DNA from 2 places in the Planococcus alkaliphilus genome. Region 2 is predicted to be linked to the other one. Evidence: a T-box and tRNA genes for the amino acid it is inferred to sense, from the RefSeq annotation. Region 2 holds a T-box; the other holds one or more tRNA genes.
The links. A T-box is a leader RNA that pairs with one kind of tRNA and senses whether it is charged. The one in region 2 lies ahead of argS (arginine--tRNA ligase), so its partner is inferred to be a tRNA-Arg.
Positions count from the first base shown of each region.

Region 1 (4,387 bases), 1.1 Mb from region 2:
CTGTCTCAACGAGAGACTCGGTGAAATTATAGTACCTGTGAAGATGCAGGTTACCCGCGACAGGACGGAAAGACCCCGTGGAGCTTTACTGTAGCCTGATATTGAATTTTGGTGCAACTTGTACAGGATAGGTAGGAGCCTTTGAGCCCGGAGCGCCAGCTTCGGAGGAGGCGTCGGTGGGATACTACCCTGGTTGTATTGAAATTCTAACCCACACCCCTGATCGGGGTGGGAGACAGTGTCAGGCGGGCAGTTTGACTGGGGCGGTCGCCTCCTAAAGAGTAACGGAGGCGCCCAAAGGTTCCCTCAGAATGGTTGGAAATCATTCGCAGAGTGTAAAGGCACAAGGGAGCTTGACTGCGAGACGTACAGGTCGAGCAGGGTCGAAAGACGGGCTTAGTGATCCGGTGGTTCCGCATGGAAGGGCCATCGCTCAACGGATAAAAGCTACCCCGGGGATAACAGGCTTATCTCCCCCAAGAGTCCACATCGACGGGGAGGTTTGGCACCTCGATGTCGGCTCATCGCATCCTGGGGCTGTAGTCGGTCCCAAGGGTTGGGCTGTTCGCCCATTAAAGCGGTACGCGAGCTGGGTTCAGAACGTCGTGAGACAGTTCGGTCCCTATCCGTCGCGGGCGCAGGAAATTTGAGAGGAGCTGTCCTTAGTACGAGAGGACCGGGATGGACACACCGCTGGTGTACCAGTTGTTCTGCCAAGGGCATCGCTGGGTAGCTATGTGTGGCCGGGATAAGTGCTGAAAGCATCTAAGCACGAAGCCCCCCTCAAGATGAGATTTCCCATTGCGCAAGCAAGTAAGATCCCTCAAAGACGATGAGGTAGATAGGTTCGAGGTGGAAGCGTGGCGACACGTGCAGCTGACGAATACTAATCGATCGAGGACTTAACCAAAATGGCTTTCTGAAGAGCGCGTTGCGTTGGTTTCATGTCGAATATCCAGTTTTGAAAGAATAAGGCAAAAGTTTTTTTAAAAAAAGCTTGAAATACCAGTCAGAATTGGTATAATAAAACTTGTCTTTCAAAAATCAAATAGTCCAGTGATGATGGCAAAGAGGCCACACCCGTTCCCATCCCGAACACGGAAGTTAAGCTCTTTTGCGCCGATGGTAGTTGGGGGTCTCCCCCTGTGAGAGTAGGACGTCGCTGGGCATACATACTGGAGGATTAGCTCAGCTGGGAGAGCATCTGCCTTACAAGCAGAGGGTCGGCGGTTCGATCCCGTCATCCTCCACCATTTTTTCTCTTTCGCCGGAGTAGCTCAACTGGTAGAGCAACTGACTTGTAATCAGTAGGTTGAGGGTTCAAGTCCTTTCTCCGGCACCACTTTTCATGAGAGCCATTAGCTCAGTTGGTAGAGCATCTGACTTTTAATCAGAGGGTCGAAGGTTCGAATCCTTCATGGCTCACCATTTTAATTTCATTATTGCCACGCGGGTGTGGCGGAACTGGCAGACGCACTAGACTTAGGATCTAGCGCCTTCGGGCGTGGGGGTTCGACTCCCTTCACCCGCACCATTTTTGCGGAAGTAGTTCAGTGGTAGAACGCCACCTTGCCAAGGTGGAGGTCGCGGGTTCGACCCCCGTCTTCCGCTCCAATTTTTTGCAGCAATTCAAAGCCGACCCATGCCGGGGTGGCGGAACTGGCAGACGCACAGGACTTAAAATCCTGCGGTAGGTGACTACCGTACCGGTTCGATTCCGGTCCTCGGCACCATCTTTGTTTGCAGAAAAAACCGTCAGGTTTTCATCATGAATAAGCGCCCGTAGCTCAATTGGATAGAGTACTTGACTACGAATCAAGCGGTTAGAGGTTCGAGTCCTCTCGGGCGCGCCATATTTTTACACTCAGCATTTAAGTTCGGGAAGTAGCTCAGCTTGGTAGAGCACTTGGTTTGGGACCAAGGGGTCGCAGGTTCGAATCCTGTCTTCCCGACCATTCAATGGGGCCTTAGCTCAGCTGGGAGAGCGCCTGCCTTGCACGCAGGAGGTCAGCGGTTCGATCCCGCTAGGCTCCACCAACTATATATTATAAAGATCCTGGCGGCGTAGCTCAGCTGGCTAGAGCGTACGGTTCATACCCGTAAGGTCGGGGGTTCGATCCCCTCTGCCGCCACTTTTTTAGGACCTTTAGCTCAGTTGGTTAGAGCAGACGGCTCATAACCGTCCGGTCGCAGGTTCGAGTCCTGCAAGGTCCACCATTTACCTATTATCACGGAGGAATACCCAAGTTTGGCTGAAGGGATCGGTCTTGAAAACCGACAGGGGAGTCAAATCCCGCGGGGGTTCGAATCCCTCTTCCTCCTCCATCTTTATAAAAAATGTGTGGACTATCCTTTTTAAAACTTCTATATAATAGAAGAAACTAATATCAATATTATTATCGCGGGGTAGAGCAGTTCGGTAGCTCGTCGGGCTCATAACCCGGAGGTCGCAGGTTCAAATCCTGCCCCCGCAACCAAATGGTCCCGTGGTGTAGCGGTTAACATGCCTGCCTGTCACGCAGGAGATCGCCGGTTCGATCCCGGTCGGGACCGCCATTTTTTATCTTTCAAATGTGGGTCAGTAGCTCAGTTGGTAGAGCATTAGATTGAAGCTCTAAGTGTCGGCGGTTCGATTCCGTCCTGACCCACCATTTATGCGGGTGTAGTTTAGTGGTAAAACCTCAGCCTTCCAAGCTGATGATGAGGGTTCGATTCCCTTCACCCGCTCCATTATACATATGGGCCTATAGCTCAGCTGGTTAGAGCGCACGCCTGATAAGCGTGAGGTCGATGGTTCGAGTCCATTTAGGCCCACCATTCCGAAGTAGCTCAGTGGTAGAGCACCGCACTGTTAATGCGATGGTCGTAGGTTCGAGTCCTACCTTCGGAGCCATACTGGGGAAGTACTCAAGTGGCTGAAGAGGCGCCCCTGCTAAGGGTGTAGGTCGGGAAACCGGCGCGAGGGTTCAAATCCCTCCTTCTCCGCCAGTAATTGGCCCCTTGGTCAAGCGGTTAAGACACCGCCCTTTCACGGCGGTAACACGGGTTCGAATCCCGTAGGGGTCATATAAAAGTGTCATGCATTCATTTGCATGGCATTTTTTTTTGCGTAAAAAAAGCAGCTGTTTATTTTAAAGCGGCTGCTTTTTAGTTAAGGTCTCTATGTTTGTGTTCCGGGTTAGTTTGATTGCAGAGAGCTGGCTATGGATAATCATGCCAGCCATGACGATGGCAATGCCAACCCAGGAAAGTGGTGTAGGCAAAGCGATCGATAAGATAAGAATTTCGCCAAATAACGCAAAAAGCACTTCTAGTGACTGTGTCGCTTCTACTGCCGCTAGTTTTTTCATATCTTTTCGAACCAAATCGGTAGCTTTAAAAAACAGAACTGTAGCTATGACACCAGAACTCACTGCTACTATTAGCGATTGCAAGCTTTGGTTTATACTTGGGAGTCCTTCAGTTGCTAGTGCAAAGAAAGATAACACCAACCAAAAAGGAAGACTTGCTAAAGTCATTCCAAGAACGCGCTGGTAAGCGTCTAGCTGGTCATTGCAAAGCGCCATCATTTTCCGGTTGCCCAATGGGAAGGCGAAGGAGGCGACTAAAACGGGCAAAAATCCCATTAAAAACGTTTGAAGAGGGATTTCTTGTGCATGTTCTAGTTGCATGATAATAACTCCTAGCAAAATAAGAAAAGAAAAAGCTAATCCTTTATAAGGAATTTTTTCTCTCAATTGGATTTGGCCTTTTGCTGTTTGTATTGTATAGAAAAAAAGAGGGGCAAGCAATGAGCCCGAAATGATCGTTATCTGCCAAGTTCCAGCAATAAGCCAGCCGGGTGAATAGGCTGCGGCAAAGCATAATGGCGCATAGAAAAGTACGAACCCGATAAAACTCCATAGCAGCCAGCTCATGGGGGCCTTTCTCATTTGCTTAAAGAGAGGAATTAAGTTTCTGCGTGCCAGTACTATCACTAAAAGAAACGGGATCATAAAGATGTAGCGTAAAGATGCGCTCCAGAGCCAGCTTCCACCTGTTGCTTCCATACTGGCATTGAAAACGAATGTGAAAGCGAAAAAGAAGGCAGCGATTACTCCGATTATTATTGGTCTCATTGGTTCACCTCACTTTAGCTATATATAAATTTATTCTAATATATCGTTTTTGAAAATTTCGGTCAACAAGGTCAAGTAACAAAAAGGGCCTTTCCAATAAGTTGAGTAAAAACTTGTTGGAAAGGCCCATGGCTTCTAATAAAACTTAATTATTGATTTTGTCTCTGCAGCGATGAATAGATCCGGTGCTGTTTTAAAGAAGATGATGAATGAGAAGCCCAATGCCCAGCAAGAAGGCGAATAAGGTATTTGTAATGCCTGTCGCTTTC
Region 1 covers NZ_CM168060.1:1,260,966-1,265,352, forward strand. The annotation lists rRNA gene AC2EXB_RS06485 (23S ribosomal RNA) at 1-910, shown strand, start outside; rRNA gene rrf (5S ribosomal RNA) at 1,053-1,168, shown strand; tRNA gene AC2EXB_RS06495 (tRNA-Val) at 1,178-1,253, shown strand; tRNA gene AC2EXB_RS06500 (tRNA-Thr) at 1,267-1,342, shown strand; tRNA gene AC2EXB_RS06505 (tRNA-Lys) at 1,353-1,428, shown strand; tRNA gene AC2EXB_RS06510 (tRNA-Leu) at 1,450-1,534, shown strand; tRNA gene AC2EXB_RS06515 (tRNA-Gly) at 1,540-1,614, shown strand; tRNA gene AC2EXB_RS06520 (tRNA-Leu) at 1,645-1,733, shown strand; tRNA gene AC2EXB_RS06525 (tRNA-Arg) at 1,777-1,853, shown strand; tRNA gene AC2EXB_RS06530 (tRNA-Pro) at 1,879-1,955, shown strand; tRNA gene AC2EXB_RS06535 (tRNA-Ala) at 1,962-2,037, shown strand; tRNA gene AC2EXB_RS06540 (tRNA-Met) at 2,059-2,132, shown strand; tRNA gene AC2EXB_RS06545 (tRNA-Ile) at 2,141-2,217, shown strand; tRNA gene AC2EXB_RS06550 (tRNA-Ser) at 2,233-2,325, shown strand; tRNA gene AC2EXB_RS06555 (tRNA-Met) at 2,401-2,477, shown strand; tRNA gene AC2EXB_RS06560 (tRNA-Asp) at 2,481-2,556, shown strand; tRNA gene AC2EXB_RS06565 (tRNA-Phe) at 2,576-2,651, shown strand; tRNA gene AC2EXB_RS06570 (tRNA-Gly) at 2,657-2,730, shown strand; tRNA gene AC2EXB_RS06575 (tRNA-Ile) at 2,741-2,817, shown strand; tRNA gene AC2EXB_RS06580 (tRNA-Asn) at 2,819-2,893, shown strand; tRNA gene AC2EXB_RS06585 (tRNA-Ser) at 2,898-2,988, shown strand; tRNA gene AC2EXB_RS06590 (tRNA-Glu) at 2,995-3,066, shown strand; gene AC2EXB_RS06595 (DMT family transporter) at 3,132-4,118, opposite strand; gene AC2EXB_RS06600 (1,4-dihydroxy-2-naphthoate polyprenyltransferase) at 4,312-4,387, opposite strand, start outside.
Region 1: it encodes a tRNA-Arg, which carries the amino acid that the T-box ahead of argS (arginine--tRNA ligase) is inferred to sense. The anticodon was not compared.

Region 2 (4,387 bases):
TTGCTGAAGGTTCGTTGTGATGGAAGCTTTTTTCAATGATGTCCGGGAATTCGAGCAGCCGTTTCACCACTTGCCAGCTAAACGGATCGTCCAGGCCTTCAACCGCTCCATGATCGCCTCCCGCTTTATGCAAGATCGAACAGGCCCGTGCGTACGTATATTGGACATATGGTCCTGTAGCGCCTTCAAAACGAAGCATATCTTGCAGCGAAAATTCCACATTCGTCATCCGTTCGTTGCGGAGATCATGGAAAATCACGGCACCGACGCCAACCATTTCAGCAACTTGCTGCTTGTCTTTCAGCTGGGGATTCTTCTCTTCAATATTTTGTTCAGCCAGTTGGATGGCTTCTTGCAGAACTTTTTCCAGAAGCACAAGGCCGCCTTTTCTGGTCGACATCTTCTTGCCGTTTTTCAAGATAAAGCCGAACGGAATATGCTCCATTTCTTCTGCAAAGGAGAAGCCCATCTTTTTCAATGTGTAAAAAACTTGCTTGAAATGCAAAGTCTGTTCTTGGCCTACCACATATAAGGCTTTCGCGAATTGGTAGTTCTCTTGGCGGTATATAGCGGCTGTCAAATCCCGCGTTGCATATAAAGTAGCGCCGTCTGATTTTCTGATTAACAGCGGAGGCATGCTTTCTTCCGACAAATCCACCACTTCAGCCCCTTCGGAAGCACTCAATAAATTCTTTTCGGCCAATAGCGCAATGGTGTGCTGCATTTTATCGTTGTAAAAAGCTTCGCCGTTCAATAAATCAAATGATACGCCAAGCAATTGATAAATCGTATTGAATTCCTGAAGCGATTCGTCTTTGAACCATAGCCAAAGCCGTTTTGCCTCTTCGTCGCCGTCTTCTAATTTCTTAAACCAGCTTCTTGCTTCATCGTTTAACTCGGGATTCTTTTCTGCTTCCTGATGAAATTTCACATAAAGTTCCAATAATTCCTTGATGGGTTGTATTTGCACCGCATCTTCGTCGCCCCAATGCTTATAAGCCACAATCAATTTGCCGAATTGTGTGCCCCAGTCACCCAAATGGTTGATTTTCACCGTTTGATAACCGCATTTTTCCGCTATTTTTGCCAGCGAATTCCCGATGACGGTTGACCGCAAATGTCCCATCGAAAAGGGTTTCGCAATATTAGGAGACGAAAAATCGATGACGATATTTTTTTGTTTGCCGAACTCATGCTGTCCGTAGGCGTTTCCTTTCATCTTAATTTCTTCGATCACGGCTTTGCTTTCCACTTTCTTATGGAAAAACGCATTTATGTAGGCACCGTTTGCTACGACTTTTTCAAAGGCTGAATGGCTGATACGCGGTGCTAGCTCTTGTGCGATTTTGGGAGGTGCTTTTCTCATCATTTTTGCTAAAGCAAAACAAGGAAATGCCAAATCGCCTTGCCCTTCGAATTTCGGCTTTTCGATCAGCTGCTGGATTTCAGTTAAATCCATTTTCCCTTCGATTTTTTCTTCAATAGCCAGTGCAAACGCTGCTAAATTTTTCATTTTTCTCTCTCCTTTTTAAAAAACAATAGAAAAATCCCGCCTCTAAATAAATTTAGAGACGGGATTCCCGCGGTACCACTCTGATTGCCCTGACAGGCCAGCTTGAAAAAGATAACGGATTCCTCCGACTGCACCCTACTTTCATTTCAGGGAGTTTCTCAGAAGTGCGCTTCATTTTGAATTCAGCTATCAGGCTTCCACCATCCCCGACTCGCTAAAGCTTTCTTCAAAACTACTCTCTTCATCACAGAATTTTTGGTTATTTTTGTTATTCTAAGCGAAAACCGGAAAAGAGTCAAAGTTATTTTGAAATCTTTTCGATTTACGCCTTTAAAGAATCTACGTAATTTTTAGCATCCAACAAAGATAAGCCAAGGGACTCTCGCGCCATTTTGACTGCTTCGATGTTTTTCCCTTGAGCCAACAGCTCGCGAAGTTCTGAATCGACTTTCGGATCTTCAGCAGGCTCGCCTTTGCGTAAAGCATCAATGGTTTTTTGCATTGCGGCCATTCGCTTTTCCATCGCCTTAAACCGTTCATTCACGGAGGAATAAAGTAAAAGCATTGCTGCCAACACAACCCCTATTATCAGTAAGTTCATTTCCTATCTCCTTTCCTTTCTCTAAAAGCTTATTTATAATATTTTTTTTGCCTTTTTCATAAAATTCTATCCGTTCGTTTTCCGGCACGAGTGAGCCTCCAGTTGCCCAGACGATATGCACAACTTTCGATTCGTCTATCCCGTGCTTCTGCAAATAATCGGTTTTCATCAATTCCCTTGGTCCCTTTAGCCCTGCAGCTGCTGAAGGTTCGATGAAAATCCCTTCGCTGTCTGACAAAAGAGCCAGCCATTTGAAGAGATCATCATCTTCGATCGTATAGACGCCACTAACGAGATGTTCACTAATGGAAGAAGCGAAACTGGATGGGCGCCCTACTGCTAAACCGTCCCCTTCTGTCCGGTTATCAATGCCGAAATCCTGAACGCTGACTTTTTCTTTTTCACCGGTGCCCAAGCCGATCAAAACTGCCGGCGAATGGGTCGGTTCAACAAAAAAGCAATGGGCTGCATCTCCAAAAACCTGTTTCAGGCCGAACGTAATGCCTCCAGGTGCTCCGCCTACGCCGCAAGGCAAATAGACGATTAAAGGATGCTCTTCGTCAATTTGTACATTCGCTTGTTCCAATTGCTCTTTTAAGCGGAAAGCCGCAACACTGTATCCAAGGAATAAAGGCTTTGACTTTTCATCATCCACAAAATAAGCATAGGGATTTTTTCGCGTCTGTTCCCTGCCTTCCGTAATGGCTTCACTAAAATCACCTAAAAATTCATGGACGATTGCGCCTTTTTGGCGAAGCAATTCTTTTTTCCAAGGCTTCGCATCTGCAGACATATACACAGAAGTCTGGAATCCAAGCTTTGCTCCTATGATGCCGATGCTCAATCCCAAATTTCCTGTTGAGCCGACGCCGATTGAGTACTTGCTAAAAAATTGAGTAAACGCGTCACTCAGGAATTTTTCATACGAATCATTTTCAGCTAAAAGCCCAGCATCCATTGCTAAATTTTCTGCATGCTGCAAAACTTCAAAAATGCCGCCGCGCGCTTTCACAGACCCGGCAATCGGCAGCTCACTGTCGCATTTCAAATATAAAGCGCCTCGCACTTCTGCTGTACTCCGCCCATTTAAAGCATTTTTCATTTCAGTTATCTCGCGAAGCGGCGATTCGATAATGCCATCTCCTGTTTCAGGAAAAGCTTTTGCAAGAAACGGTGCAAACCGTAGCCATAGTTGAGCAGCTTGCCCCATGTCTTCCTTGGATACAGCGAGTGGAGGAAGCTCCTCCATTTTTTTCAGTTTCGGATTTTGCCAGAAGAGCGGCTCTAATGACATCACTTGACCCAATACGGGAAAGCGCCGCTGCCACTCTTTGAGTTGATGCTCGGTAAAAGGCATGGTTTCATTCCTCCTTGTTGTTTAGACCATAACAAAAAACGGCTGAAAAATCATGGAATTCAAAGAATTCCTCCCAAATAAAACTCCGTTTCCCTATTACCGAAAAAAAAGCGGGCCGCATGGGCCAGCTTTTAGTATTTCCTGCTTTTACTTTAAGGTACCTGCCTTTAATCGTTCATGCCAATCGGCAAGCATCGGCAAATCCTTTTCCTGAATGGCGCCGCTTGCTACAGCTTCCTCAACGAGCGCCGGAAAATCCGTCAATGTATGGAACGTAAATCCAGCCGCCGTGATTGTCTCAATCGACTGCGGCAAATCGTATGTAAAAATAGCGGCAATCCCGAGCACTTCAAAACCAGCCGCTTTTAATCCTTCAGCTGCTTGAAGAACCGAGCCCCCTTTGGAAATCAAATCTTCGACAACAACCACTTTTTTGCCTGTCTCGATTTTCCCTTCGACCATATTGCCTTGGCCGTGCTCTTTTGGTTTGGAACGGACGTAGACCATCGGCAAATTGAGCCTATCGCTGACCCAGGCAGCATGCGGAATCCCCGCTGTCGCTGTTCCCGCTACCACTTCACACTCCGGATAGAATTCCTCGATCAATTCGGCCAAGCCTTTGGCGATTTCTTTTCGCACTTCCGGATAAGACATGGTGAGGCGGTTGTCGCAGTATATCGGTGATTGGACACCGGATGCCCAAGTGAACGGATTTTCCGGACGCAATTCAACGGCTCCGATAGTAAGTAATTGGCGTGCAATATGCTGTTTCATCATTCACCGCTCCATTCTTTTTTAATCTGGCTATAGGCTGCAGCGGAATTTTCCGCTTTTGTAACCGCTCTACCAACAACGATATGCGTTGATCCTTGTTCTTTCGCTGCTGTCGGGCTCGCCACCCGTTTTTGGTCATCTG
Region 2 covers NZ_CM168060.1:2,358,443-2,362,829, forward strand. The annotation lists gene argS (arginine--tRNA ligase) at 1-1,513, opposite strand, end outside; T-box leader at 1,565-1,770, opposite strand; gene AC2EXB_RS12705 (hypothetical protein) at 1,836-2,114, opposite strand; gene AC2EXB_RS12710 (D-serine ammonia-lyase) at 2,050-3,471, opposite strand; gene pyrE (orotate phosphoribosyltransferase) at 3,619-4,245, opposite strand; gene pyrF (orotidine-5'-phosphate decarboxylase) at 4,245-4,387, opposite strand, start outside.